Regions from separate parts of the Xanthobacter sp. SG618 genome, predicted to be linked through region 3. Evidence: predicted binding sites of a transcription regulator. Region 3 holds the regulator's gene; each other region holds the start of a gene.
What was found. Region 3 encodes LexA, which represses DNA repair genes until DNA is damaged. Its sites were predicted from a motif close to TGTTCNNNNTGTGTTCNG; they were not measured.
Positions count from the first base shown of each region.

Region 1 (9,986 bases), on a different contig from region 3:
GAGCGCGAGGGCTGCCAGAAGCAGCCCCGCGATCAGAACACCGAAGGACCGGCCATGCCCTTGGTGACAGTGAGCAGCATGATTCTGATGTCGAACCATATGGACCAGTGCTCGATGTAGAAGAGGTCGAGCTCGACGCCGCGCTCGGCCTTCTCCAGGGTGTTGATGCCCCCGCGCATGCCGTTGATCTGCGCCCAGCCGGTGATGCCCGGCTTCATGCGGTAGCGCGCCACATACTGGCTGATGGCCTCGTAACGGACGTTGGTCGCCACCTTCATGTTCGGCACATGGGGGCGGGGGCCGACGACGCTCATCTCGCCGCGCAGCACATTGATGAGCTGCGGCAGTTCGTCGATGGAGGTGGAGCGCAGGAAGTTGCCGACCTTGGTGATGCGCGGGTCGTTCTTGCTCGTGCCCTTGGAGCCGTCGTCGGTGGGATCGACCCGCATGGTGCGCAGCTTGTAGCACTGGAACACGCGGTTGTTCAGGCCGACGCGGGGCTGGCGGAACAGGATGGGCCCCGGGGAATCCAGCTTGATGGCAATGGCCGCGCCGATGAGGATTGGCGCCGTGAGCAGGAGGCCGATGGAGGCCACCACATAATCCTCCACCCCCTTCAGGAGACCGAGGGAGCCCTTCAGCGGCTGCTGCTGCACCTGAAGGGCCGGCTCGCCGGCGATGCGGGTGAGGTTGGCGTAGTTGAGCGTGAAGCGGTCCGGATCCAGCTCGACGATGACGTCGGCGGCGATCTGGTACATCTGGTTGGCGATGGCGCTGATGGCGGCCGGGTCGTTCCAGCTCTTGGCGACAACCACGATGTCCACGGGGTTGTGCTTCACATATTCCAGAAGGTCCTTCATGCCGCCAAGCACGGGCAGTCCGTCGGGACCCGGCGGCGGCAGGGGCCCGCCGTCCTCGTGGCTGTCGTCGAACAGGGCGACGAAGCTCAGGAGGCCGGTATCGCCTTCCTCTTCCTCATAGCGCCGAACCAGATCACGGGCGCGGCCGAGATCGCCGATGGCCACCACGTTGCGGCGCAGGACCTCGTGGGTCTGCACCAGCGACATGCCGATGCGCACAATCACGAGGCGGCCGAAGATGAGCATGAGGGTGGTGACGACACCCCAGCCGAGCAGCGCCCAGAGGTTGGTCTGGCCGATCGGGATCAGCGCGTAATAGCAGATGGCGATGACCGCGCCCGCGGGCACCACGCCTACGCCGATATGGCCGATCTGCCGCAGCGGGCGCACATAGTGCTCGACCCGGTAGCCGCGGCCGATCTGCAGCACCTGCACATAGGTGAAGATGCCGAATGCCCAGAGTATGGCGAGCTGGCTCCAGGACAGGAAATCCCAGCGCAGATGCGCAATGATCGCACCGAGCGCCGCCATGACGACGTCGCACGACAGGACAAGCCGATTGACCAGTCCGTGGGTCCACCGTGTCATCGTCCCCCGATCCCCGCAGCCGCCGTCGAATCCCAAGTTCCACGGTATGTGCTTCTGGTTAAGAAGTGGTGGGCAGTCAAGGATATGGAGCAAATTGTGGCGCTTTGGAACAATTGGGCGTCGTCTTGAGCGCCACCCTCGGGTGCTGCAACGAAAAAGCCGCCGGACCTTGCGATCCGGCGGCTTCGATCTCGTTCAGAATGAAGGTGTCTTCAGTGCCCGAAGGCCTTCACCACGTCCTCGGTGACCTTCTTGGCGTCGCCGAAGAGCATCATGGTGTTGTCCTTGAAGAACAGCTCGTTCTCGACACCGGCATAGCCCGCAGACATGCCGCGCTTGATGAAGAGAACGGTCTTGGCCTTCTCCACATCGAGGATAGGCATGCCGTAGATGGGCGACTGCGGGTCGGTCTTGGCTGCCGGGTTGGTCACGTCGTTGGCGCCGATCACGAAGGCCACGTCCGCCTGGGCGAACTCGGAGTTGATGTCCTCGAGCTCGAACACCTCGTCGTAGGGCACCTGGGCCTCGGCGAGCAGCACGTTCATGTGGCCCGGCATGCGGCCCGCCACCGGGTGGATGGCGTACTTGACCTCGACGCCCTCCTCCTTGAGCAGATCCGCCATCTCGCGGAGCGCGTGCTGGGCCTGGGCCACCGCCATGCCGTAGCCGGGCACGATGATGACCTTCTCGGCGTTCTTCATGATGTAGGCGGCGTCATCAGCCGAACCCTGCTTCACCGGGCGGGCTTCCGCATGGCCGGCCGCACCGGCCGCCGCGGCGTCACCGCCGAAGCCGCCGAGGATGACCGAGATGAAGGACCGGTTCATGCCCTTGCACATGATGTAGGACAGGATGGCGCCCGAGGAGCCCACCAGCGCACCCGTGATGATGAGCGCGGTGTTGCCCAGGGTGAAGCCGATGCCGGCCGCCGCCCAACCCGAGTAGGAGTTCAGCATCGACACCACGACGGGCATGTCCGCGCCGCCGATGGGGATGATAAGCAGGCCGCCGAGGATCAGCGACAGCAGCGTGATGATCCAGAACAGCGTGATCGAGCCGGTCAGCACGAACGCGACGATGAGGATCAGCAGCAGCAGGGCGAGGCCGCCATTGATGAGGTGACGCGCCGGCAGCATGATCGGCTTGCCGCTCATGTTGCCGTTGAGCTTGGCGAAGGCGATGATCGAGCCGGTGAAGGTGATCGCACCGATGGCCACGCCCAGCGACATCTCCACGAGGCTCGCCCCGTGCAGGTGGCCGGGATCGCCGATGCCGAAGGCGCGCGGCGCATAGAGCGCGGCCGCAGCCACCAGCACGGCGGCAAGGCCGACGAGCGAGTGGAAGGCGGCGACCAGCTGCGGCATTGCCGTCATGGCGATGCGCTTGGCCACCACCGCACCGACGCCACCGCCGATGCCGATGCCGGCGAGCACCAGCACCCAGCCGATCCCGTCGGACGGCGGGGAGAGGGCGAGCGTGGTGAGGATGGCGATGCCCATGCCCACCATGCCGAACAGGTTGCCCTGCCGCGAGGTGGTGGGATGGGAGAGGCCCCGAAGGGCCAGCACGAAGAGGATGCCTGCAACCAGATAGAGCAGGGCGGCGAGGTTCGCGGTCATGTGCCTCGCCTCACTTCTTCTTGGAGTACATGGCGAGCATTCGGCTGGTCACCATGAACCCGCCGAAGATGTTCACCGAGGCGAAGATGAGCGCGACGAAACCGAAGATGCGCGCGCCCCAGGCGTGGCTGGAATCGCCCACCGTGGTCACGCCGACGGCGAGCAGCGCGCCCACCACGATCACCGACGAGATGGCGTTGGTCACGCTCATCAGCGGGGTGTGCAGCGCCGGGGTCACCGACCACACCACGTAGTAGCCCACGAACACCGCGAGCACGAAGATAGAGAGGCGGAACACGAAGGGGTCGATCGCCCCGCCGGTCGCCGCGTGGGCGGCCGCGCCGAGGGCGGAGGCCGCCTGGTCGGCATAGAGCTGGGCGGCTTCCGCTGCCTGCCGCGCGATCTCGGCGGAGGTGCGGGCTTGAACTGCGGCGTCCGCCGCGGACTGGGCTGTGGCGGGATTCATCAGGCCGCTCCCTCGCTGGTCGCTGCGGGATTCTTGGGTGCGAAGTTCGGATGCACGACGGCACCGTCACGGGTGAGGAGCGTGGCCTTCACCAGCTCGTCGTCCCACTTGACGGCCAGCGCCTTCGACGCCTTGTCCACCATCGTCTCGAAGAAGTTGAACAGGTTCTTGGCGTAGAGCGGCGAGGCCGAGGCGGCGATGCGGCCCGGCACGTTGAGGTGGCCGACGATCTTCACGCCGTTCACCTCGACCACCTGCCCCGCCACCGCGCCGGCGACGTTGCCGCCGCGCTCGACCGCGAGGTCGATCAGCACGGAGCCCGGCTTCATGGAGGCCACCATCTCCGCCGTCACGAGGCGCGGCGCAGGCCGGCCCGGGATGAGGGCGGTGGTGATGACGATGTCCTGCTTCTTGATGTGCTCGGCGACGAGCGCGGCCTGCTTGGCCTGGTACTCCGCCGACATGGGCTTGGCGTAGCCGGCCGCGGTCTCGGCCTGCTTGAACTCCTCGTCCTCCACCGCGACGAACTTGGCGCCCAGCGAGGCGACCTGTTCCTTGGCGGCGGGACGGACGTCGGTGGCGGTCACGATGGCGCCGAGGCGGCGGGCGGTCGCGATGGCCTGCAGGCCCGCGACGCCGGCGCCCATGACGAAGACGCGCGCGGCGGGAACGGTGCCGGCGGCGGTCATCATCTGCGGCAGGGCGCGGTTGAACTCGGCGGCCGCGTCGATCACCGCGCGATAGCCGGCGAGGTTCGCCTGCGAGGAGAGCACGTCCATCACCTGCGCACGGGTGATGCGGGGCATCAGCTCCATGGCGAAGGAGGCGATCCCGGCATTGGCCATGGCGGCGAGCGCCGCGTCATTGCCGTAGGGATCCATGATGGCGAGGACGAGCGCGCCGGGCTTGTACGACGAAAGTTCGGCTTCCGTCGGCCGGCGAACCTTCAGTACGACTTCCGCGCCGTTCAGCGCATCCCACGCCGACGGGGCGATGGTGGCACCTGCCGCCACGAAGTCTGAATCGAGAATGCCGGACTTCACGCCCGCGCCGCTCTCCACGGCCACGGATGCGCCAAGTGCGACCAGACGCTTCACCGTATCCGGGGTCGCGCCAACCCTCGGCTCGCCGAGATCGATCTCGGCGGGAACAGCGATTTTCATTTCTTGAAGTCTCCGGTGCTCCGGCCGCTCAGCCGTTCAGAGGAGGAAAATCCACATCAGGACGAGGATGGCAGCAACGCCGATGGTGCCCCACTTGGCGAGGGCAGTGAACATGGCGTAGGTGCGCTCGTGCTCGGGATAATCGTTTCCGTCTGCCGTGGCGTATTCGATCGTGGCGTGTTCAGCCATCTTATCCCCCTGCTCCTAAGCGTCTTCTGAGGCCTTTACCGGAGATGGGAATGTCTGGCAACTGCCTTCTGGTGTACAGTATGCCAGATTGAACGGTGTGAACCGCCGGCTATCCGCGGCGCCCCGGATGTTCTTGTTATGTTCCGTCTTCGATGCTAGCTTTTTGAGCATGAGCCCCGCATCCGATTCCCACGGCCCGCGCGCAGCCGCCCCGCCCGTTCCGGGGGGACCAATTGCCGCGCCGATCACTCCCGCCCTGAAGGCCAGCTCTAGGACGGTATCGCCCAAATCCGCGCCCGCCAAGGCTGCTCCCGCCAAGGCGGCACAGCCCAAGGCAGTGCAGCCAAAGGCGGCCCCCAAGGCTGCTTCAGGCGACGCCCGCATCGCTTCGCCGCCGGTGAAGACCCGGAGCGAGCGGATCATGGGCCGGCTCGCCGAGGAGCGCCGGGCGCCACCCCCTGCCCTGCCGCCGGCGCTGGACGCTGAGGCCGGGACCGGCGTCGAGGCGGAACGCCGGCGCGGCCGTGGCGCGGTCTCCAACGCCGCCGGGCGCTTCGAGCCTGCCGCCCGCGTGCTGTTCGACGACGGCTGGCAGACGCTGGAAGACCTGCCGCCCTTCCGCACCGAGGTGACGGAGGAGCGGGCGCGCACCATCATCACCCGCAACCAGTCACCCGACATCGCCTTCGACCGCTCCATCAACGCCTATCGAGGCTGCGAGCACGGCTGCATCTATTGCTTTGCCCGGCCCACCCACGCCTATCAGGGGCTCTCCGCCGGACTCGACTTCGAGACCAAGCTGTTCGTGAAGCCGGACGCGCCGGAGCTTCTGGCGCGGGAGCTGTCGCACCCCTCCTACAAGCCGCGCGTCATCGCCATGGGGACCAATACCGATCCCTACCAGCCCATCGAGCGGCGCTACGAGCTGACCCGGCGCATCCTCGAGGTGCTGGCGGACTTCGGCCACCCGGTGGGCATCGTCACCAAGTCGGCTTTGGTGGTGCGCGACATCGACATCCTCGGGCCGATGGCGGAAAAGGGCCTCGCCAAGGTCGCCATCTCCATGACGACGCTCGATCCGCACCTGTCCCGCACCATGGAGCCGCGCGCCGCCAGCCCGCATGTGCGCCTCGGCACCATACGCCGCCTCGCCGAAGCCGGCATTCCCACGGCGGTCCTCACCGCGCCGCTGATCCCGGCGCTGAACGACATGGAGATCGAGCGCATCCTCGATGCCGCCAAGGCCGCAGGGGCATCCGAGGCCGGCTATGTGATGCTGCGCCTGCCGCTGGAGATCGCCGACCTGTTCCGCGAATGGCTCGTGGCCAATTTCCCTGACAAGGCCCGCCATGTCCTCAACCTCATCCGCCAGATGCATGGGGGCAAGGATTACGACTCCACCTTCGGCCGCAGGGGGCGGGGTGAGGGGCCCTATGCCTGGACGGTGGGCCGCAGGTTCGAGATCGCCGCCCGGCGCCTCGGCCTCGCCGGCCGCGGGCTGAAGCTGACCACCGAGCATTTCCGTCACCCCAAGCAGGCGGGCGAGCAGCTCGACCTGTTCGCTTGAGGAACCCCACATGAGCGCACCCGATCTCAGGCTCCACCTCGTCACGCTCGGCGTGTCCGACCTGCCGCGCGCGGCCGCCTTCTATCGGGCGCTGGGTCTCGTCGAGAGCAAGGCGGGAGAAGGCGAAGCCGGCAACGTCGCCTTCTTCCATGCGGGCAATGTGGTGGTGAGCCTTTTTCCACGGGCGCGCCTCGCCGAGGATGCGACGCTGGCCGATACCCCGCCGCAGCCCTTCGCCGGCATCACGCTCGCCTGCAATGTGGGATCGCCGGAAGAGGCCGCGGCCCTGATCGCGCGGGCGGAAGCGGCGGGCGGGCGCGTGGTGAAGCCGGCGCAGAAGGTGTTCTGGGGCGGAACGAGCGGCTATTTCGCCGACCCCGACGGGCATCTGTGGGAGGTCGCCCACAATCCCTTCTTCCCGTTCGATACAGAGGGCCGGCTGGTGCTGCCGGGCGCGTGAGATCAGGGCGCGGTGCGGCGGTCGCTGCCATAGGCGCGCAGGAACACACGGACGGCGCCGCGCACCGATTTCTCCACCACCGCCGGGTCCGGCGCATCCGGCGCGCCGACGAGCACCGGAATGGTCACGCCATCCTTGCAGAGGGTGAGGAACTGGCTGGCCGCCTGGTCTACGTCCTCGATGTCGAGCAGCCCCTGCTCCACCTTGGCCTTCAGGAACACCGACAGGCGGGAAATGCCCTCGCACGGGCCCGCCTCGAAGAAGCGGCGACCCACGTCCGGGAACTTGCCGGAAATGGAGATGACGGTTCTGAGCAAGGCAATACTGCTCGGCCGCAGGATGGCGGTGATGAAAGACCGGCCGATCTTGGTCAGCGCCGCCTCGAGATCCGCTTCGTCCGGGTCCACCACGAACATGCGCTCGGCAGTTTCACCGCACTCGCTGGAGACGAGTTCCGCGAACAGGTCTTCCTTGTTCTCGAAATAGACGTAGAGCGTGCCCTTGGAGACCCCGGCCGCGCGGGCGATGTCTCCCATGCTGGCGGCGTCGAAGCCGCGGTCGAAGAACACCTGACGCGCCCCGGCGAGAATCTGGCTGCGCTTCTCCGGGTCCTGGCCTGCGCCGGAACCGGTTTCGTGCGCATCGCCGAGGCCACAATCCTCGCGGCCCGCCGCGTGCCGCGGCTTGAGTGCGATCTCGCCTTCCCTGTCCGTCATCCTGCGGGTCTCTTCCTCTTGTCCTCGTTCTCTGCGATCGCGCCGGCTCTGCGCAAGCACGTTAACGACTTTCCGGCGCCTTCAGCCGCGGCCATGGCAACGATGACACACGCCGCCCACCGCGATGGCCCCCTTCCCTTGGGGAGGGGTCGCACACAATTTTCTGACCGAACCGTTCAGTTCGTTCTTGCATGACCGAAAGCGGTGCGCTATGTCAATATTCATCGAACCAAACCGTTCGGTCATCGCTCGGAACCGCAACCCGTGCGCTGAACGAACCGAGGGAGGAGAGCAACGCCCCCGCTCTCCTCCCTTCCTATCCCGCCGATCGGTTCGGTCATGACCCGGTGCCGCAACCCTGGTCCTGACTGATGCGAGAGGGAGGAGAGCAACGCCCCCGCTCTCCTCCCTCTGTTTCCATCGGCCCCCTCCCCCCGAATGTCCCACTGGTCTGCCCTTCCGCCCGAGCCGAAGCGGCCAACCCGCGACATTCCGCCACATCCCCTTTGGTGAGCGGGCTAAAGCCCCTATTTCCTCGCTCACCGGTCCGGGCCCCTCTGGCGCAGGTCTTCTGCGTGATGTCGGATCAGGCGTGATATCCGCGCTCCATCCAGAGGCCCCATGGTTCCCCCCGCTTCGTCGAGACCTGTTTCAGCATGACCGCACAAGGCCCCCAGAGCCGGCGGCGTGCGCTGTTCATGGTCAATCCGCGCGCCCGCGGCGGCTCGCTGCCGCTCGAAGCGGTGCGCGCCGTGCTCGAGACGGAATTCGACCTCCTCGAAACGCCGCTGCCCTCCCCCGGCGAACTATCGGACCTGCTTCGCGCCCGCGCGGATGAGGTGGATCTCGTCATCCTCGGCGGCGGCGACGGCACGCTCAATGCAGCGGCCTCCGGCCTCTACGACACGCAGCTTCCCCTCGGTGTCCTGCCGCTCGGCACGGCCAACGACTTCGCCCGCACCCTCGCCATTCCCACCGATCCTCTGGCGGCGGCGCGGGTCATCCTCGCCCACCCGCCCCGCTTCATCGACCTCGGCGATGTGAACGGCCATCCGTTCCTCAATGTCGCGAGCATCGGCTTTTCCGCCGATCTTGCCCGCGCCCTCACACGCGAGGCCAAGCGCTATTTCGGCGTTGTCGGCTATGGCATCGTCGCCGCGCGCCTGCTGATCCAGTCACGGCTTTTCACCGCCTATATCGAGCACGACGGCACGGCCGAGGCGGTCCGCACCTTGCAGGTCTCGGTGGGCAACGGGCGCCACTATGGCGGCGGCATGACGGTGGAGGCGAGCGCCACGGCCGATGACGGCCAGCTCGACTTCTACAGCCTGGAGGTGGACCATTGGTGGCGCCTTCTGGCCCTCCTGCCCTCGCTCCGCGCCGGCACGCAGGGCCAGTGGGACGACGTACGCGCCTTCCGCACCAAAAAGGTGGTGGTGCGCACCAGCCGGCCGCGCCCCGTCAATACGGACGGCGAGCTCGTCACCTACACCCCGGCGCATTTCAGCATTCGGCCCGCCGCCATCCGTGTGCATGCGCCGCCGCAGACCGTGACCCGATCCGGCAGCGGTGAGCAGAATTCCTCGCAACCCCTCGCTGAAGGCACCCCCTAAATGGACTACCTCCTCCAACTCGCAGCCGATCCCGCCGCGTGGGTCGCCCTGGTGACGCTGGTGGCCATGGAAGTCGTGCTCGGCATCGACAACCTGATCTTCATCTCCATCCTCACCAACAAGCTGCCGGAACAGTATCGCAGCAAGGCGCGGCGCATCGGCATCAGCCTCGCGCTCATCATGCGCCTCGCTTTGCTCGGCACCATCGCCATCATCGTGCGGCTGACGGCGCCCATCTTCGAGGTGTTCGGCCACGCCTTCTCCTGGCGCGACCTGATCCTCATCGCCGGCGGCCTGTTCCTGGTGTGGAAGGCGACCACCGAGATCCATCACACTGTGGACCCGCGCACCCATGCGGAGGACGTGAAGGACAGCAAGGTCACCATCGGCTTCACCGCCGCCATCGTGCAGATCCTGCTGCTCGACATCGTGTTCTCCATCGACAGCATCATCACCGCCGTGGGCATGACCGAGCACATCCCGATCATGGTGATCGCCGTGATCGCCGCCGTGACCTGCATGCTGCTCGCCGCGGACCCGCTGGCCCGCTTCATCGAGGCGAACCCCACTGTGGTGATGCTGGCGCTGGGCTTCCTCATCATGATCGGCATGACGCTGATCGCGGAAGGTTTCGGCGCCCACGTGCCCAAGGGCTACGTCTACGCCGCCATGGGCTTCTCCACGGCCATCGAGGGCCTCAACATGATGGTCCGCCGCCGCCGTGCGGCTGGCGCGGGGCATTGAG
Region 1 is NZ_JABBHL010000007.1:128,167-138,152, forward strand. It holds gene FHT36_RS18555 (glycoside hydrolase family 18 protein) at 1-99, opposite strand, end outside; gene FHT36_RS18560 (exopolysaccharide biosynthesis polyprenyl glycosylphosphotransferase) at 33-1,448, opposite strand; gene FHT36_RS18565 (NAD(P)(+) transhydrogenase (Re/Si-specific) subunit beta) at 1,661-3,067, opposite strand; gene FHT36_RS18570 (proton-translocating transhydrogenase family protein) at 3,078-3,533, opposite strand; gene FHT36_RS18575 (Re/Si-specific NAD(P)(+) transhydrogenase subunit alpha) at 3,533-4,696, opposite strand; gene FHT36_RS18580 (aa3-type cytochrome c oxidase subunit IV) at 4,733-4,885, opposite strand; gene FHT36_RS18585 (PA0069 family radical SAM protein) at 5,307-6,452, shown strand; gene FHT36_RS18590 (VOC family protein) at 6,463-6,912, shown strand; gene FHT36_RS18595 (TetR/AcrR family transcriptional regulator) at 6,915-7,628, opposite strand; gene FHT36_RS18600 (lipid kinase) at 8,285-9,241, shown strand; gene FHT36_RS18605 (TerC family protein) at 9,242-9,985, shown strand.
Region 1: the regulator LexA is predicted to act here: its motif matches at 5,014-5,031, upstream of FHT36_RS18585 (PA0069 family radical SAM protein).

Region 2 (9,986 bases), on a different contig from region 3:
GGCTTCTATTACCTCACCGGCCTCTATTGAGCGGGTGTAGCGTCGCGTCCGGTCACGCCCGGGTCGCGGCGCTACAGGGGGTGGCAGGGAATGAGGCCGACCCGGCGGATGCCGGCGCGGCCTCAAGCCATTGCACTGCAACAATTCTTATGAATTCCTAAGCTGGTGCTCGGCCGTAGGGCGCATTACTGTCCCGCTTGAGGACTCCCCTACCTGCGCCGGATTGACAGCCATGAGCTTCGTCGTCTGCCTCGCCGCGCTCTTCTTCCTGATGCTCGTGGCCTATCGCGGCTTCAGCGTCATCCTGTTCGCGCCCGTCGCCGCCATCGGCGCGGTGCTGCTGACCGATCCGGCCGCGGTGCCGGTGATCTTTTCCGGCCTGTTCATGGAAAAGATGGTGGGCTTCATCAAGCTCTACTTCCCGGTGTTCCTGCTGGGCGCCATCTTCGGCAAGCTCATCGAGCTGGCCGGCTTCTCGCGCTCCATCGTCTCGGCGGTGGTGAACCTGCTGGGGCCGAGGCGGGCCATCGTCTCCATCGTGCTGGTGGGCGCGGTGCTCACCTATGGCGGCGTCTCGCTGTTCGTGGTGGTGTTCGCGCTCTATCCCTTCGGCGCGGAGATGTTCCGGCAGGTGGGCATTCCCAAGCGCCTGCTGCCGGCGGTGATCGCGCTCGGCGCCTTCTCCTTCACGGCGGATACGCTGCCCGGCACGCCGCAGCTGCAGAACATCATCCCCACCGCCTTCTTCGGCACCACCGCCTATGCGGCGCCCATCCTCGGCATCGTCGGCTCCATCTTCATCTTCGTGACGGGCATCTCCTATCTGGAATTCCGCCGGATGCAGGCCCACCGCGCCGGCGAAGGCTACGGCACCGGCCACCTCAACGAGAGCCTGCCCGACGACAGCGTCCCGCCCGTGCCGCCGCTGCTCGCCATACTGCCGCTGGTTGTGGTGGGCCTCGCCAACCTGTTCTTCGCCTGGCACATCCCCGGCTGGTTCGGGCCACACGCCAGCGCGACGCTGGTGGAGGGCGGACCGGCGGTGAGCGTTGAGACCCACGTCTGGGCCGGCATCTGGGCGGTGGAGGCGGCACTGCTCCTGGGCATCCTCACGGTGGTGGCGTTCGGCTACCGGGCCATCGCCGGCCATTTCGCCGGCGGCTCGAAGGAAGCGGTGGGGGGCGCGCTCCTCGCCGGGCTCAACACCGCGACGGAATACGGCTTCGGCGCGGTCATCGCGGCGCTGCCGGGCTTTCTCGTCATCAAGGCGGCGCTCACCTCCATCCCCAATCCCCTCATCAACGAGGCGATCACGGTGACGACCTTGGCCGGCATCACCGGCTCGGCCTCGGGCGGCCTCTCCATCGCGCTCGGGGCCATGGCGCAGCAATTCATCGCCGAGGCGCAGGCCTACGGCATTCCGCTGGAGGTGATGCACCGCGTCGCCTCCATGGCCGCCGGCGGCATGGACACGCTGCCGCACAACGGCGCGGTCATCACCCTGCTCACCGTGACCGGGCTGACGCACCGTCAGTCCTACGGCGACATCTTCGCCGTCACCATCATCAAGACCACCGCGGCCTTCTTCGTGATCGGCTTCTATTATCTCACCGGCCTCTATTGAGCAGATGCAGCATCGCCTTTAGGTTGCGGCGCAACATGGGCTGCGAGGGGTGGGTGCGGACATGGCCGAAGTCGGGGGGGCTGATCCCGGGGGGGCCGCTGCCGGGGGGCAGGTGATCGCCGTCGCCAACATGAAGGGCGGGGTGGGCAAGACCACAACCGTGGTCATGCTGGCGGAAGGCTTCGCGGAGCAGGGCGCGCGGGTGGCGGTGGTCGATCTCGACGCGCAGGCCAACGCCTCCTACTGCTTCGCCCATGACGACGAACTGCGGGCGATCCTCGACCGCCGCCAGTCCGTGACGTCCTTCCTCGCCGACCGGTTGCTCTATGGCGACCGCACCTCCATCGCCCAGTACATCACGCCGAGCATCTGCCATGTGATGAAGGCGGGCGAGGAACTGGCCATCGACATGGTGGTGGCGAGCCCCCGCCTGCGCCTGCTGGAGCGCGAGATCGTGCTGCGGCTGGCGGAGAAGAATTACGGCCTGCGCTCGCTGGAGGGCCAGTCGCTGAAGGTGCTGGACGAGGCGCTCGCATACCTGCGCGCGCACTATGACGTGGTGCTGTTCGACTGCGCGCCCGGCATCTCCGCCTTCACCGAGGTGGCCATCCGCCTCGCCGACATGGTGATCGTGCCCACCATTCCCGACTATCTCTCCACCCTCGGCTTCGACGCCTTCCGCGCCTCGGTGTGGGAGAACGCCCATGTGACGCGCTCCACCCTGCCCCAGCCCCGGCGCCGGCCGCTGGTGCTGGCGAGCCGGGTGCACGCGCAGAAGATCCAGCATCGCGACACCCTCATCAGCCTCCGGGACGAGGCGGACGAAGCCGATGCGGTCTATGAGATGTTCGACACGGAGGTCCGCAACCTCGCCGCCATCGAGCGGGCCATGGACCCGGAAAACTTTCCCTACGCGCCCTCCTTCGAGCAGAAATGGTACAACGCGGTGGATTCGGTGCGCGACTTGGTGAACGAGACGCGGAGGCGGCTCCATGGCTGAGACTTCGGATTTCTTCGCTCTGCTCGCGGCCATCGGCGGCAAGGCCGGCCTGTTCCCGGCCGGCGGCAATCTCGCGCGCAAGGCGGTGAACGAGATCGTCCGCGCCCAACTGGTGGCGGAGGGCACGGACCTCGAAGCTTTGCGCGCCATCCGCGCTTTGCTCGGCCCCGCCGCCTTCGCCGAGGCGCTGGACGGCGTGCCCGCCCCCAAGACCAAGACGCTGCTGACCCGCGTCGATCCCCACGCCCCGGCCCACGCCCAGCCCGGCGACCGGGTGAAGGCGCTCCTCGGCCTCGCCGATGCCAGCCGCGCCCCGGCCGCTGCTGCCGCGAAGCCCGCGAAGAAGGCCTCTTCCCGCAAGGCCCCTGCGGTGGCGCCCGCCGAACCCGCGCCCCTCGATGGGAAGCCCGCGCCGCGCAAGCGCAAGATCACCGGGCGGACGGCGCTTCGGGTGTCGGAAGAGCGGTAATCCGGCGCAGCGGGATCAGGCCTTGTCCTTCTTCGGCGCCGGGTCCGGCCCGAGCGTGAAGATCTCCGCCACCGCCACGAAGGTGGGCACGAACAGGCACCACATGCCCACCGCGCGATAGAGCAAGGCGGCGGAGAGGCAGCCGCCGATGAAGGCGGCGAGGTTCGCGCTCATGCGCCCGAGGCGGGCGCGGGTGGCGGGGATGTTGGTGCCCTCCAGCGGCCGCCAGAGATTGGCGATGTCCACCAGCAGCTGCGTGAAGGTGCCCGTCATCATGGTGGAGGGCGGTGAATCGGTGAGGTGGGTGCGGTGGAGCGCGTTCTGCAACGCCATGGCCGCCACCAGCGTCATGCCCATCATCACCGCGGCGGGGGCGTCGTGGTCGTAGAAGGGGCCGGACTGCACCGCCACCAGCGCCGCATGGGCGAGCAGCACGAGCTTTGCCGCCATCAGCACGCGGAAATCGTCCCGCCCGCGCCGGGCGAGGAACAGGCTCAGTTCCCGCGCGCACAGCACCACCACGGCAAACACCGGCAGCGCCGCCACCTTCGCCAGCGAGGGCGTATCGCCATGGGCCAGCGAGGCGGCGATGGTAACGAAATTGCCGGTCACATGGGCCGCGAACAGTCCGCCGAGCGCGACGAAGCCCGCCGCATCCACGAAGCCGGCATTGAAGCAGAGGAGGACGGCGAGCAGGACCTTCACGGCACAAACCTCATCCGGCCTCGGCCACGTCGCGGATGCGCAGCGCCACCCGCGTCTCGCCCTGCCAGGTGTCGATGTCGAGGCATCCGGCCACATGCAGATTGCGCCCGCGCGCGGCCAGCAGCGCCCGGCCCAGCGGCTCCTCGGCGCAGCGGAAGGCGGTGGCCTTCAGCGTCGTGCCGTCCGGCGAGGTGATGCGGGCGCGCACATGGCCGGCGCCGAAGCTCTCCACATAGCTGATGCGGTGGCCGGGGAAGGCGAACACCGGCTCGGGATTGCCGGCGCCGAACGGGCCGGCGCGGGAGACCGTCTCCACGAGGTCCACCGTGGCCCCCCGGGCGGTCAGTGCGCCGTCGATGGAAAGGGTGCCCTCGGCGCGGGCGCGTTCCACATCCGGCGCGAGGCGCTGCTCCAGCTCCGCGCGCAGCGCGCCAAGCTGGCGGCGCTCCACCGTGAGGCCGGCCGCCATGGCGTGTCCGCCACCCTTCACCAATAGCCCGCTCTCCACCGCCCCGCGCACCGCGCGGCCGATGTCCACGCCGGGAATGGAGCGGCCGGAGCCGGTGCCGGTCTCGCCATTGAAGGCGATGGCAAATGCCGGGCGCTGGAAGCGCTCCTTCAGCCGCGCGGCGACGAGGCCGACGACGCCGGGGTGCCACCCCTCGCCGCTCACCACCACCACCGCGCCCTCCTCCGAGATGCCGAGCGCCGCATGCGCTTCGGCCTCGGCGGCGGCGAGGATGGCGCGCTCCACCTCCTGCCGCTCGGCGTTGAGGCGGTCCAGCTCGGCGGCGATGCCGCGCGCCTCGGCGGGGTCCTGCGTCAGCAGCAGGCGCGCGCCCAGCGTCGCCTCGCCGATGCGCCCGCCGGCATTGATGCGCGGGCCGATGAGGAAGCCGAGATGGAAGGGCCGCGGCGGCCCGTCGAGCCGCGCCGCGTCCATCAGCGCCGTGAGGCCGATGCGGGTGCGGCGGCGCATGGCGATGAGCCCCTTGGCCACGAAGGCGCGGTTGAGGCCGATCAGCGGCACCACGTCCGCCACCGTGGCCAGCGCCACGATGTCGAGGGCGTCCAGCAGGTCGGGCGCCGGGCGTTCGGCATTGAAATGCCCGCTCTGGCGCAGCGCCCGCACGAGGCCCACCGCGACGACGAAGGCGAGCCCCGCCGCGCAGACATGACCGAGGCCGGAGAGGTCGTCCTCCCGGTTCGGGTTCACGATGGCGGTGGCGGGCGGCAACGTCTCGCCGGCCTGGTGATGGTCGATGACCACCACGTCCATGCCGAGCCGCCGCGCGGCCGCCAGCGGTTCCAGGGAGGTCGTGCCGCAATCCACCGTCACCAGCAGGGTCACGCCCCGCGCGGCGAGCTGCTCGATGGCCGGCACGTTGGGGCCGTAGCCCTCGAAGATGCGATCCGGGATGTGGAAGAACGGGTCGAGCCCGCCGGCCTGGAGCACGCCCACCATGAGGGCGGTGGAGCAGGCGCCGTCCACGTCATAGTCGCCGAACACCGCCACCTGCTCGCCGGTGGTGACCGCGCGGGCGAGCCGAGCCACGGCGGCGGGCATGTCGGTGAGCGTGTCGGGATCGGGCAGAAGGGTGCGGATGGAGGGGTCGAGATAACGCTCCACCTCGTCCAGCCCGACGTTGCGGGCGGCGAGCACGCGGGCCAGAAGCTCGCTGATGCCGAAGCGCTGGGCCATGGCCAGCGCCGTCTGCCCGCCACGCACATCCAGCCGTTCCCGCCAGGTGCGGCCGGTGGCGGAGCGGGCGACGTCGAGGAAGAGGCGATTCGGGACGGCGATGTTCACGCGCGCATGAAGCCAGAGGAGAGGCGCGGCGTCGAGCGCGGGCCGGGCATGGCTCAATTGTTGCCATTCTGTTCCCCTCGCCCGCCGGCTCTGTCACACTGGGGAAAGCAGGGGCCGCGGCGCCGTCCCGATTCGCGCCGGCCCTGCCGTTCTGCTATCTGGCGCCCAAACCTCCGACCTCAGAGTCCCATGTCCGACAGCGATAATTCCGACGATCTCTTCGCCGCCCGCCCGCGCGGTGCCAGCAAGTCGCCTGCGAAGGAAAGTGCGCGCGGCAAGGCTGCCGTCGTGCCCGCCATGGCCGGCGACTACACCGCCGCCCATATCGAGGTGCTGGAAGGGCTAGAGCCGGTTCGGCGCCGGCCGGGCATGTATATCGGCGGCACTGATTCCAAGGCGCTGCATCACCTCTTCGCCGAGGTAGTCGACAATTCCATGGACGAGGCCGTGGCCGGCCACGCCACCTTCATCGAGGTGCAACTCGGCGCCGACGGCTACCTCACCGTCTCCGACAATGGCCGCGGCATCCCGGTGGAGGAGCACCCGAAGTTTCCCGGCAAGTCGGCGCTCGAGGTCATCATGACCACGCTGCATGCCGGCGGTAAGTTCGACAGCAAGGTCTACGAGACCTCCGGCGGCCTGCACGGCGTCGGTGTCTCGGTGGTGAACGCCCTCTCCGACGACCTGGAGGTGGAGGTCGCGCGCAACCAGACCCTCTATCGCCAGAGCTTCTCCAAGGGCATGCCGCAGGGTCCGCTCAAGGAAGTCGGCCGCATCACCAACCGCCGCGGCACCCGCGTGCGCTTCCATCCCGATCCGGAAATCTTCGGCGAGGGCGCCCATTTCGAGCCGGCCCGCGTGTTCCGCATGGCCCGCTCCAAGGCCTATCTGTTCGGCGGCGTGGAAATCCGCTGGTCGTGCGACCCCGAGTTGCTGAAGGCCGGCGAGAACATCCCGGAGAAGACGGTCTTCCGCTTCCCCGGCGGCCTCAAGGACTATCTGGCGGCGGACCTCGAAGGCAACACGCTGGTCCATCCGGACATCTTCGCCGGCCGCATCCAGAAGACCGGCGGCCACGGCTCGGTGGAATGGGCGGTGGCGTGGGTGGCGGATGCCGATGGCAGCATCTCGTCCTACTGCAACACCATCCCGACGCCCGATGGCGGCACCCATGAGAACGGCCTGCGCACCGTGCTGCTCAAGGGCCTGAAGGACCATGCGGAGCGCTCCGGCCAGGGCAAGCGCGGCGCCATCATCACCGGCGACGACGTCATCACAGGCTGCGCCGCCATGCTCTCCGTGTTCGTGCGCGAGCCGGAATTCCAGGGCCAGACCAAGGACCGCCTCGCCACCGCCGAGGCCGCCCGCATCGTCGAGCAGGCGCTGCGCGACCCGTTCGACCACTGGCTCGCCGCCAATCCGGTGCAGGCCTCGCGCCTGCTCGACCATGTGATCGACCGCGCCGAGGAGCGGCTGCGCCGCAAGCAGGAGAAGGAGGTCTCCCGCAAGACCGCCGTGCGCAAGCTGCGCCTGCCCGGCAAGCTGGCCGACTGCTCCAACACCGAGGCGGCCGGCTCGGAAATCTTCATCGTCGAGGGCGACTCGGCCGGCGGCTCGGCCAAGCAGGCGCGGGACCGCAAGACGCAGGCGGTGCTGCCCCTGCGCGGCAAGATCCTCAACGTCGCCAACGCCACCCGCGACAAGCTCGCCGCCAACCAGCAGCTCGCCGATCTCGGCCAGGCGCTGGGCTGCGGCACTCTCGCCCACTATCGCGAGGCCGACCTTCGCTACGAGAAGGTCATCATCATGACCGACGCCGACGTGGACGGGGCGCACATCGCCTCCCTCCTCGTCACCTATTTCTTCCGCCAGATGCCCAAGCTGATCGAGGAGGGCCACCTCTTCCTCGCCGTGCCGCCGCTCTACCGCATCACGCAGGGCGCCAAGACCCTCTATGCGCGGGACGACGCCCACCGCGAGCGGCTGCTGAAGAAGGAATTTTCGGCCAAGGGCAAGGTGGATGTGGGCCGCTTCAAGGGCCTCGGCGAGATGATGCCGGCGCAGCTCAAGGAAACCACCATGGACCCGAAGACGCGCACCCTGCAGCGCGTCTCCGTGGAGGATGCCGAGCGCGCCGCCACCGTGGATCTCGTGGAACGGCTCATGGGCAACAAGCCGGAAGCCCGCTTCGCCTTCATCTCCGAGCGCGCCGCCTTCGCCGGCGAGGAGATGCTGGACATCTGAGCCGGCGCGGGGGCGCGGGCTGTGATCGGGGGACTTAACGCCGCTGTCGCGGCGCCTGAGGGGGGAAGATCATGGGGGATGAAACGAAAGTGACACGCGCGAGGCGCGGCGTGCGGCTCGCCATGGCGGCGGGCCTCGCTGCGGCGACGCTGCTGCCGGGGGCGGCGCGGGCGCAGTCGTTCGGCAATGACGAGCAGTCCTGCGTTTATTACGGCTACTGGGCGGTCTCCGTCATCTATCTGGCGGCGAGCCAGGGCTGCGACTGGAAGCGCGCCAACGAATGGATCGACCCCATGCGCCACGCCAAATGGTGCATGGGCCAGTCGGCGCAATCCATGTCCAAGGCGCCGCAGGTCCACCGCAACGGCGTCACCGCCCGCTGCGCCAAGCAGGGCGCCTCGGTGAAGATCAATATCTGACCCGTGCTGCCCGCCTCACGCCGGGGCGGGCTGCGCGTTCACGCACTCTCGGCCTTCACGAAATCCACGAAGGCCCGCAGCGGCGCCGGCATCAGCCGGCGGCTGGGGAAATAGAGGCGGGGGCCGGGAAAATCCTGCTCCCAGTCCTCCAGCACCCGCACCAGCCGCCCGGCCGCGATGGAGGGCGTCAGCAGCCCCTCGAAGCTGTAGATGAGGCCTAGCCCCGCCTCGGCGGCGGCCACCTCCAGGTCGATGCTGGAGGCGATGATCGGCCCCTCCGGTCGCACCTTCACGATCTCCCCGTCCTTCTCGAATTCCCACACCGGCATGTGACCGCTGGCGAAGCGGTGGCGGACAGCGGCATGCCTCAGCACATCGTCGGGATGCTCCGGCCGGCCGTGCCGCGCCAGATAGGCGGGTGCGGCGGCGGTGGCGAAGCGCTGCACGCGTGGGCCGATGGGCACGGCGATCATGTCCCGCTCCAGCCGCTCGTCATAGCGGATGCCGGCATCGAAGCCGCCGGCCACCACGTCGATGAAGGCATCGTCCGCCGACACCTCCAGCACGATGCCGGGATGGCGCGCGAGGAAGGCGGTGGCGATGGGCGGCAGGATGAACCGCGCCACAGCGCTGGGCACGCTGAGCCGCAAGGTGCCGGTGGGGCTGTCGCGGAAGGCGTTCACCGCATCGAGCGCGCCTTCCACTTCCGCCAGCACCGGCGCGAGGCGCTCCATGAGCCGTTCGCCCGCCTCGGTGGGGGTGACGCTGCGGGTGGTGCGGTTGAGCAGGCGCACGCCCATGCGCGCCTCCAGCCGCCGCACCGCCGTGCTCAGGGCAGAGGGCGACACCCCGCGCGCCACCGCCGCCCCGCGAAAGCCGCGGGCGCGCGCCACCGCCATGAAGGCATCGAGATCGGAGAGGCTGGCACCGGTCATTGTGCAAAATATTGCACAGGGCTTGCCAAACTCACAGGATTATCGAACAACCGATTGCGAGGCATGCTCCGGCCATCAAACACGCCATCCGGCCACGGAGCATGAAGATGACCGCCCTCGCCCCCTCCCCCCGCCACCTCGGCACCACCGGCCCCGAGGTCTTCCCCCTCGGCCTCGGCTGCATGGGCATGTCCGATCTCTACGGCCCCGCCGACCGCACGGAGAGCATCGCCACTCTCCACGCCGCGCTCGATGCCGGCGTGACGCTGCTCGACACCGGCGATTTCTACGGCATGGGCCACAACGAGTTGCTCATCGCCGAGGCGCTGAAGGGCCGGCCGCGCGAGAACGTGGTGCTGAGCGTGAAGTTCGGCGCGCTGCGCGATCCCGCCGGCAACTGGATCGGCTTCGACGGGCGCCCGCAGGCGGTGAAGACGGCGCTGGCCTACACGCTGAAGCGCCTCGGGGTGGATTACATCGACATCTACCGCCCGGCCCGCCTCGATCCCGTCGTGCCCATCGAGGAGACGGTGGGCGCCATCGCCGACATGGTTCAGGCTGGCTATGTCCGCCATGTCGGCCTCTCCGAGGTCGGCGCCGAGACCATCCGGCGGGCGGCGGCGGTGCATCCCGTCAGCGATCTCCAGATCGAATATTCGCTGATCTCCCGCGGCATCGAGGACGGCATCCTCCAGGTCTGCCGGGACCTCGGCATCGGCATCACTGCCTATGGGGTGCTCTCGCGCGGCCTCATCAGCGGCCACTACCAGGCCTCCGGCG
Region 2 is NZ_JABBHL010000008.1:246,454-256,439, forward strand. It holds gene FHT36_RS20525 (GntP family permease) at 1-30, shown strand, start outside; gene FHT36_RS20530 (GntP family permease) at 233-1,624, shown strand; gene FHT36_RS20535 (ParA family protein) at 1,686-2,624, shown strand; gene FHT36_RS20540 (hypothetical protein) at 2,617-3,093, shown strand; gene FHT36_RS20545 (YoaK family protein) at 3,109-3,798, opposite strand; gene recJ (single-stranded-DNA-specific exonuclease RecJ) at 3,809-5,608, opposite strand; gene parE (DNA topoisomerase IV subunit B) at 5,798-7,852, shown strand; gene FHT36_RS20560 (hypothetical protein) at 7,942-8,271, shown strand; gene FHT36_RS20565 (LysR family transcriptional regulator) at 8,310-9,206, opposite strand; gene FHT36_RS20570 (aldo/keto reductase) at 9,314-9,986, shown strand, end outside.
Region 2: the regulator LexA is predicted to act here: its motif matches at 5,667-5,684, upstream of parE (DNA topoisomerase IV subunit B).

Region 3 (9,986 bases):
GCTGGGGGTGGCGCGCATCGCCGGCATCATGGCCGCCAAGCGTACCCATGAGCTGATCCCCCTCTGCCATCCGCTGATGCTGACCAAGGTGGAGGTGGAGGTTTCCCCAGACCCCGCTCTGCCCGGCCTTCATGTCACCGCCCGCGCCAAGGTGACGGGCCAGACCGGCGTCGAGATGGAGGCGCTCACCGCCGTCTCCGTCGCCTGCCTCACCATCTACGACATGGCCAAGGCCGCGGACCGCGGCATGCGGATCGAGGGCATCCGGCTCCTGGAGAAATCCGGCGGCCGCAGCGGCCATTTCCGCGCCGACGCCGGCGCGGCCTGAGCCGGCCCGCCACCATGACCAGACCTGCGATCATGCAGAGTGAGGGAGCCGCGCCATGGCGCTCATGACCGTCGAAGAGGCCACCTCGCTCATCACCTCCGGCGTCACCGCGCTCGGTGTGGAGGAGGTGCCGGTGCAGGCGGCGGCCGGCCGCGTGCTGGCGCGCGATCTGGCGGCCCGCCGCACCCAGCCGCCCGCCGACATGTCGGCCATGGATGGCTACGCCGTGCGCGGCGCCGACATTGCCGAGACGCCGGCCCGCCTCGCCGTCATCGGCGAATCCGCCGCCGGCCGGCCCTATCCGGGCACGGTGGGCGCCGGGCAGGCCGTGCGCATCTTCACCGGCGCCGTTGTGCCTGAGGGCGCCGACACGGTGGTGATTCAGGAAAACGTCTCCCGCGAGGGCGACACCATCACCACCACGGCCCCGACCGCCGCGCTCCGCAACGTGCGCAAGCGCGGCTGCGATTTTTCCGAAAGCACGCCCGGCCTCCTGGCCGGCCGGCGCCTGACCGGCCGCGACATCATGCTGGCCGCCGCCATGGACCATGCGACGGTACCGGTCGCGCGCCGCCCGCGCGTCGCCCTGCTGCAGACCGGCGACGAGCTGGTGCTGCCGGGCCAGGGCACCGGCAATGACAGCGAGATCGTCGTCTCCAACGCCTTCGGCCTCGCGGAACTCGCCCGCCGCGCCGGTGCCGATGTGACCGACCTCGGCCTCATCAAGGACGACCTCGCCGCCATCCGCGCCGTGGTGGCGCGGGCGCTCTCCGGCGAGTTCGACCTCGTCGTCTCCTCCGGTGGCGCCTCCGTGGGCGATCATGACCTGATGGCCCCGGCGCTGAAGGCGGAGGGGGTCGATCTCTCGGTCCACAAGATCGCGCTCAGGCCCGGCAAGCCGCTGATGTTCGGCCATCGCGGCGATGTGCGGGTGCTGGGGCTGCCGGGCAATCCTGTCTCCTCCCACGTCTGCGGGATGATCTACCTCGTCCCCCTGATCCGCGCGCTTCAGGGTGATTCCCGCCCCGGCCCCGTGCCCGTGCCGGCGCGCCTCGCGGCGGATCTGCCGCCCAATGACGTGCGGCGGGACTTCATGCGCGCCACACTCGAACGCCGGCCGGATGGCTCGATCCACGCCATCCCCTGCGCCTCGCAGGACAGCGCCATGCTGAGCATTCTCTCCGCCGCCGATTGCCTGCTGGTGCGGCCTCCCTTCGCCCCGGCGGGCCGCGTCGGAGACCCCTGCGAGATTATTCCCTTCGAGGATTGAGCGCTTAACGGAGCCTTCACCACTTGCGGAACACAAAAGGAACAGATAAAGACTGTTCATGATTTGTTTCGCGGCGCACCGGGCTGGATGCGCCTTGAATCGGGACCGGCAGAGCGCCTGTTCCGTGGCGGTGCGTGCAAGGAACGGGGCCAGGGAATGCTCACTCGGAAGCAATATGACCTTCTGCGCTTCATCCATGAGCGGCTCAAGGAAACCGGCGTTCCCCCGTCCTTCGACGAGATGAAAGAGGCGCTGGACCTGCGCTCCAAGTCCGGCATCCACCGTCTCATCACCGCTCTGGAAGAGCGCGGCTTCATCCGCCGCCTGCCCAATCGCGCCCGTGCGCTGGAAGTGGTTCGCCTGCCCGACAGCGTGGCACCCGGCCTCGCCTCCGCCCGGTCCGCAGGGCGCGGCTTCTCGCCCTCGGTCATCGAGGGCAGCCTCGGCAAGGTCCGCCCCGTGGCGGAGGACGACGAGGCGGGCCAGGTGGTCTCGGTGCCGGTCATGGGCCGCATCGCCGCCGGCACGCCCATCTCCGCCATCCAGAGCCGCAGCCACACGCTGAACATCCCGCCCGAGATGCTGGGCTCCGGCGAGCACTTCGCCCTTGAAGTGCGCGGCGACAGCATGATCGAGGCCGGCATCCTCGACGGCGATACGGTGCTGATCCGCAAATGCGATTCCGCAGACACCGGCGACATCATCGTGGCGCTGGTGGATGACGAGGAAGCGACCCTCAAGCGCCTGCGCAAGAAGGGCGCCTCCATAGCGCTCGAGGCCGCCAACCCGGCCTATGAAACCCGCATTTTCGGTCCTGACCGCGTGCGCATCCAGGGCCGCCTCATCGGCCTCATGCGCCGGTACTGATCCTTAGATTTCTCCTGCGGGAGATCCGGAACGGGGTGAGGGGCGCGGTGGTCCACGCTCAACGGGCGCCTGCGCTTTTTTGAAGGCGTTGCCCCTCACCCCGACGTTTGCCGGCGCCGCCGGTTTGGGATGGTCACGGGGCCGTGGCATCGGTCTGCGGGTCGCCCGCATCGACCACGCCCCGCTCCGGCGCGAGGTCCGGCGGCAGCGGTGCCATCCATGGCCGGGAGACCGAGGGGCTGCGGCTTCGCTCGGCCACGAGGGCTCCATCGCGCAGGGTGAAGGCGAGCGTCCCCGTCCGCGCGAGTTTTTCCGGCGTCAGCACCTCGGCGGGGCAGGCACGGGGCGGGGCATCGCGGGTGACGACCATGCGGGCGTTGAGGCAATCCGCCTCCAATCCCTCCGCGCGCCGGGACACGGCGATGGTGCCGCCGCCGGGCAGCGGCGCCGTGCAGCCGAGCGGGTCGCAGGTGAAGGCGGCGGCGAGGTCCTTCGCCCCGGCCGTGCGGCGGTCGCCCTCCCGCGTCAGCCATTGCTCCACCACCAGCTTCTGGCCGGAGGCGCCGAGCACGGAGAGCCGGCCGTCCGGCATGCGCACCGCCACAGTCTGCGCATCGGGTGCGATGAGGAGGTCCGGTTTCAGCGGCGCTCCGGCCACCAATGCGGCGAGGCCGAGGGGCACCAGCGCCACCAGGGTGAGCACGCCGCGCAGCAGGCAGAGGGCGAGTAGCGCGAGGGAGAGCCACAGCAACGTTCCGGCGCCGATGAAGGCGGCGCGGATGTCGGCGCCCGGCAGCGTGCCCACCCAGTCGGACACCGCCGTCATGATCTCGATGCCCCGCCCCATCACCGGCCAGGCGAGATGATCCCAGCCGAACGGCATCAGCAGCACGCCCGCGAGCCCCGCCGGCATCACCAGGAAGGAGACCGCCGGCATGGCGGCGAGGTTGGCGAGCAGCCCGTAGGGTGCCACCCGCTGGAAATGGAAGATGCCGTAAGGCGCCGTCGCGAGGCCCGCCACCAGCGAGGTGAGCGCCGTGCCCGCCACCAGCACTGCCACCCATGAGACCACCGCCCCGGCGATTCCATCCGGCCGCGGGATCGCCCGCAGGGGTTGGAGCCGCTCATAGGCGGCGACGAGGGCGAGGGTGGCGGCGAACGACATCTGCGTGCCCGGATCCAGCGCCGCCTCCGGCGTCAGCGACAGCACCACCACGGCCGCCACGCCCACCGACCGTAGCGACAAGGACGGCCGCCCCACCAGCACGCCGGCCAGCACCAGCCCCGTCATCACGAAGGAGCGCTGGGCGGGCACGTCATTGCCCGACAGCACCAGATAGAAGGCGCTGCCGGCGAGAGCGATGAGCGCCGCGCTGGACTTGATCGGCCACGACAAAGCAAGCCCCGGCACCAGTGCCAGCAGCCCGCGCGCCAGCGCGAACAGGGTGCCGGCCACCAGCGCCATGTGCAGGCCGGAGATGGAGAGGATGTGCGAGAGGCCGGAGACGCGCATGCTCTCCTCCACCGCATGGGGAATGCCCGAGCGGTCGCCCGCCACCAGCGCCACCGCCACCTCCGCCGGCACGCCGGAGAGCGAGGCGCGGATGCGGTCGGAGAGGCTCTGGCGCACCCCGTCCAGCGCCATGGCGAGGCGCACGGATAGAGGCGGGTCGCGCGGCGCCGCCGCCTTGGGCCGGCCGAGCCCGTAGCCGATGGTGCCGATGCCCTGGAACCAGGGCGCGCGGCCGAAATCATGAGCGCCCGGCATGGCGGGGCCGGAGGGCGGCAGCAATTGTGCCAGCTGGGTCACATGGCTGCCGACCGGCGGCGCCCATCCCTTGCGGAGCGAGAGCCGCACCAGCGCCGGCGCGTTGGCCAGCCCGCGCACGGCATCGCCATCCAGCCGCAGCAGGATGCGGTCGCCGGTGGTCCGCCGCTCCACGCGCTCAATGAAGCCGGAGAGGCGCACCGGGGTCTTGGGCGGCACCACCATCTCGTGGGCGATGAGCTCGGTCCGCATCCCGCCCGCCGCGAATCCGGCGGCCGTGGCGAGCAGCACCGCGGCGATGCCGAACATCACGGGCCGCGCCCTCGCCCCCAAGGCCGCCGCGGCGAATGCGGCCACCAGCACAAGGCTGGCGGCAAGCGACGGCTCGGTGGAGGCGCCGAAATAAAGCAGGATGCCGGCGGTGAAGGCGGCCGGCAGCCACAGGATCAGACGCCCGGAGGCCGCCTCGGCCGCCACGTCATGGGCGAGGCGGGCCTTCAGCGCGTCGGCGAGGCGCTGAAGACCGCGCGCGGAAAGCACCGGGAGCGCAACCGCTGCGCCCCGCCCCCCTGCCCGCGCCCTGCTCGAGGCCCGCTCGTCCATCCCCGCCCGCCGAGGGGCCGGTCCGGGCCACGCCCGCCCCGTGTTCCTTGTGCCCCGCCTCTATGCTACACGGGCGCCTCCCGCGCGCCATGTGGTTCGGTTTGCGTTCCGCAGGGCCTCCGCATGCGCGCGTCCTCACGTCCAAGCGGACCCAAGCCCGCCGAGCCCCGCCCGATGTCGCAGATCGTCACCCGCTTCGCCCCTTCGCCCACCGGCTTCCTGCATATCGGCGGGGCGCGCACGGCGCTGTTCAACTGGCTCTATGCCCGCCACACGGGCGGCAAGATGCTGCTGCGCATCGAGGATACGGACCGGCAGCGCTCCACCAAGGAGGCCATCGACGCCATCCTCGAAGGCCTCTCCTGGCTGGGCATCGATTGGGACGGCGATCCCATCTACCAGTTCGCCCGCGCCGAGCGGCATCAGGCCGCGGTGGCGGAGATGCTGGCCAAGGGCAACGCCTATCGCTGCTACGCCACGCCCCAGGAGCTGGACGAGATGCGCGAGCTGGCCCGCAAGGAGGGCCGCCCGCCGCGCTATGACGGCCGCTGGCGCGACCGCGACCCCTCCGAGGCGCCGGCCGACCGCGCGCCCGTCATACGCCTGCGCGCCCCGCAGGAGGGCGAGACGGTGATCGACGACATGGTGCAGGGCACCGTGACCTTCCCCAACAAGGATCTCGACGACCTCGTCCTGCTGCGCTCGGACGGCACGCCCACCTACATGCTGGCCGTGGTGGTGGACGACCACGACATGGGCGTCACCCACATCATCCGCGGCGACGACCACCTCACCAATGCCGCCCGCCAGACGCAGATCTACCGTGCGCTGGGCTGGGACGTGCCGCGCATGGCGCACATCCCGCTCATCCACGGGCCGGACGGGGCCAAGCTCTCCAAGCGCCACGGGGCGCTGGGCGTCGACGCCTATCGCGACATGGGCTATCTGCCGGCGGCGCTGCGCAACTATCTCGTGCGCCTCGGCTGGAGCCATGGCGACCAGGAGGTGTTCTCCACCGACGAGATGGTCGCGTTCTTCGACCTCGACAAGGTGGGCCGGTCGGCAGCGCGCTTCGATTTCGCGAAGCTCGAAAGCCTCAACGGCCACTACATGCGCGCCTCCAGCGATGCGGACCTGCTCGCCGCCATCGACGCGCTGGTGCCCTATCTGCCGGACGCCGCGCACCGCCTGCCGCGCATGACGGACACCCGCCGTGCCCAGCTCGCCGCCGCCATGCCGGGGCTGAAGGAGCGGGCGAAGACGCTGGTCGAGCTGCTCGACAATGCCGAGTTCATCTTCGTTGAGCGGCCCATCCCGCTGGACGAGAAGGCCAAGACCCTCCTGTCGGCCGAGGGCCGCGCCCATCTCGGCCGCCTCGTGCCGCTGCTCGAAGCCGTGGAGTGGACCGCCGCCGCCACCGAGGAGGTGGTGCGCCGCTATGCCGAGGCGCAAAGCGTGAAGCTCGGCGCCGTAGCCCAGCCGCTGCGCGCCGCGCTCACCGGCAAGTCCACCTCCCCGCCGGTGTTCGACGTGCTGATCGTGCTCGGCCGCGAGGAGAGCCTCGGCCGGCTCCGGGATCAGGCGATTTGAAGCCGGCTGCCGTCACCGTCGCGCTGGACCTGAAGGGGCTGAAATGCCCCCTGCCCGCTTTGCGCACCCGCAAGGCACTGGCCCAGGCGGCGGCGGGCACGCGGCTCGTCGTCACCTGCACGGACCCCATGGCGGTGATCGACATTCCCCACCTCGCGCACGAGACGGGCGCGGTGCTGGAGACGCAGGAGGTCGAGGCCGGCCTCCTCACCTTCGTGCTGGTAAAGGCGTAGCGTTGCTTCGCTCAAGCGCCGCGCGGGCTTATGGCTTAACGCTCAGGCGCCGCGCGGGAGCTTGCTTCGCTCAAACGCCGCGCGGGCTTATGGCTTAACGCTCAGGCGCCGCGCGGGAGCTTGCTACGCTCAAGCGCCGCGCGGGCTTTTTGGCCTCACGCCGTCAGAGGCAGCGCCCGCTCCACCAGCCGCACCCAGTAGGACGCGCCATAGGGAATGGCGGCGTCGGCAAAATCGTACTGCGGATGGTGCAGGCCGGCGGACGGGCCATTGCCGATGAAGATGTAGGCGCCGGGCTTTTCTTCCAGCATGTAGGCGAAATCCTCGGCCGCCATGAGGGGCGGCGCGGCGGCGTCCACCTCGGAGGCGCCGGCCACCTCGCTCGCCACCTCGGCGGCGAAGGCCACCTGATCGGCGTGGTTGCTGGTGACGGGATAGCCTTCCTTGAAGCTCACCGTGGCGGTGGCGCCATAGGCCGCGGCGACTCCTTCCGCCACCTGCCGGATGCGCTCGCGCAGCTGCGCGCGAACACCCTGATCCAGCGTGCGGGCGGTGCCGACGAGGGTGGCCGAGGGCGGCAGCACGTTGTCCGCCTCGCCCGCATGGAACATGGCGATGGAGACCACCGCCGCCTCCAGCGGATCCACATTGCGCGAGACGATCTGCTGCAGGGCCATGACGATGGCGGCGCCGGTGAGCACCACGTCCACGCCCTGGTTCGGCCGCGCGGCATGGGCGCCACGCCCGTCCACCACGATCTCGATATGGTCGGCCGAGGCCATGATGCCGCCCGGCCGCATGGCGAAGCGCCCCACCTCCAGCCCCGGCAGATTGTGCATGCCGTAGACCTCGCGGACGGGGAAGCGGGCGAACAGCCCGTCGTCGATCATCGCCTTGGCGCCGGCTCCGCCCTCTTCCGCCGGCTGGAAGATGAGCACGGCGGTGCCGGAGAAGGCGCGGGTCTCGGCGAGGTGGCGCGCGGCGCCGAGCAGCATGGCGGTGTGCCCGTCATGGCCGCAGGCGTGCATCGTGCCGGGCGTCTGCGAGGCATAGGCGGCGCCGGTTTTCTCCAGGATGGGCAGCGCGTCCATGTCCGCGCGCAGGCCGATGAGCGGGCCATCGCCCTTGCCGCGCACGATTCCCACCACGCCGGTGCGGCCGATGCCGGTGATGACCTCGTCGCAGCCGAAGGCGCGCAGCTTTTCCGCCACCGTGGCGCTGGTGCGGTCGAGGTCGTACATGAGCTCGGGATGGCGATGGAAATCCTGACGCCACGCCGCGATCTCGTCGGCGCGGGCAGCGATGTGGTTGTTGACCGGCATGGCAATTCCAGAAGCAATTGAGTGACCATGGTGCGGAACCCATCCTGCCCGGTCAATGCCCGCGCCCGCGCTGCCCCCTGCCGAAATGCCGGGACATCACACCCGCCCGGCCTTGACCCCGCCGCCTTCGCACCCTAACCAACGCGTCAAGTGAGCCCGTAGCTCAGCCGGTAGAGCACGTGACTTTTAATCATGGGGTCTCGGGTTCGAATCCCGACGGGCTCACCACGCCACCTCTTCAAGCTCGACAACCGCCGTTCAACGGCCGTGGGCGTGCGCGACGTTGGCCCTCACGCGGACGATGATGGCAGCGTGAACCGCCACGGCGATGGCGAGCGCGAGCGCGTGTTGGCCGGGGCTCGCCGGCACGAGCAGGGCGACGGCGACGCCGAAGGGAATGAACAGTAGCGCGCCAGTGCCGAGGCCTGGATTGTAGCTGCGGAAGCGCGCGGCCATGCCGAGATGGGCGATGCCGTTCACCAGGATCAGATAGGCCGCGGCCAGCCCCCAGGCCGCGCCGGCGAGCCATGCCACATAGACGGCGACGAGATTGATCCCCCACACGCCGGGGAGATTGATCCAGAGCACATCCGAGACGGTCAGCGCCTCGACCCCGCCGAAGACCACCCGGTTCACATAGGTGCGGAAGCGGTCGCCCGTATGCTCCTCGATCTGGTGCAGCATGTAGAGAGGCGAGGCGAGGAACATCAGGACCACGCCCCGGCCGGCCCCGGACACCAACGGTGCGGTCAGCAAAAGCGCGACAGCCATGAAGCCCGCTCCGATCACCCAATTGCGCGAGAGCCATGCCTTCATCGCGAGATCCCCGCCATCCGCCGCAGCCGTAATCATCCTGCGCCACGCGGCTTGCGCCAAGCCCCGGAGGCTCTTCCCCGCCAATTCAGCAGGAACGAATGCACGGAGCAAAGCCCTCGATGCACTTTTTCATTGTCACTGAAATTCGCTTTGCTATGCTTGCGCCATGAAGCTCGCGGAATGGCTCTCGACGACCGGTACGAAGCGCAGCGCATTCGCGCGGCAGGTGGGCATGTCCCCGGCCAGCGTGACGGCCCTGTGCAATGACGAGCGCGCCTGGATCTCCCGCGAGACGGCCGAAAAGATTGCCGAGGCGACCGGGCAGCAGGTGACGCCCAACGATTTCCTCGGCCTTTCCACGCCCCTCACCCGAGGTTTGCCCGTGACCGATACCACCCAGGCCCGCGTCCAGTCCGCCATCGAAGCCATCGCGCGGGGAGAGATCATCGTCGTCACCGACGACGACGACCGCGAGAACGAAGGCGACCTCATCCTCGCCGCCTCGCTGGCGACGCCGGAGAAGATGGCCTTCGTCATCCGCAATACATCCGGCATCGTGTGCACGCCTTTGCCCCCGTCCGAGGCGAAGCGGCTGCGGCTCGATCCCATGGTGTCGAACAACGACGCGCCCATGGGCACGGCCTTCACCGTCTCCATCGACGTGCGCCACGGCACCACCACTGGCATCTCGGCGGAAGAGCGCACCAACACCGTGCGCGCCCTTGCCAACCCCAACATGGGCGCCGGCGATTTCGTGCGGCCGGGCCATGTCTTCCCGCTGATCGCCCGCGAGGGCGGCGTGCTGATCCGCTCCGGCCATACGGAAGCGGCGGTGGACCTGTGCCGCCTCGCCGGCCTGCCGCCCATCGGCGTCATCGCCGAGCTGGTGAACGATGACGGCACCGTCCAGCGCGGGCCGCAGGTGACCGCCTTCGCCGAGAAACACAATCTCACCCGCATCTCGGTTGCGGAGATCATCGCCTATCGCCAGGCGCGCGAGAAGCTGGTGACGCGGGCGGCGGAATTCCCGGTGCCCACCGTCGTCGGCGAGCTGCAGGGCTATTCCTACGTGACGCCCTTCGATCCGGTGAACCACCTCGCTTTGGTCAAGGGCCGCATCGGCGACGGCGAGAAGGTGCTGGTGCGCCTGCACCGGGCCGACGCCATCGCCGACGCCTTCAGCGGCGGC
Region 3 is NZ_JABBHL010000001.1:127,651-137,636, reverse strand. It holds gene moaC (cyclic pyranopterin monophosphate synthase MoaC) at 1-328, shown strand, start outside; gene glp (gephyrin-like molybdotransferase Glp) at 384-1,598, shown strand; gene lexA (transcriptional repressor LexA) at 1,755-2,465, shown strand; gene FHT36_RS24260 (ComEC/Rec2 family competence protein) at 2,599-4,773, opposite strand; gene gltX (glutamate--tRNA ligase) at 5,011-6,426, shown strand; gene FHT36_RS00650 (sulfurtransferase TusA family protein) at 6,423-6,659, shown strand; gene FHT36_RS00645 (M20 aminoacylase family protein) at 6,815-7,981, opposite strand; tRNA gene FHT36_RS00640 (tRNA-Lys) at 8,134-8,209, shown strand; gene FHT36_RS00635 (HXXEE domain-containing protein) at 8,240-8,752, opposite strand; gene ribB (3,4-dihydroxy-2-butanone-4-phosphate synthase) at 8,964-9,986, shown strand, end outside.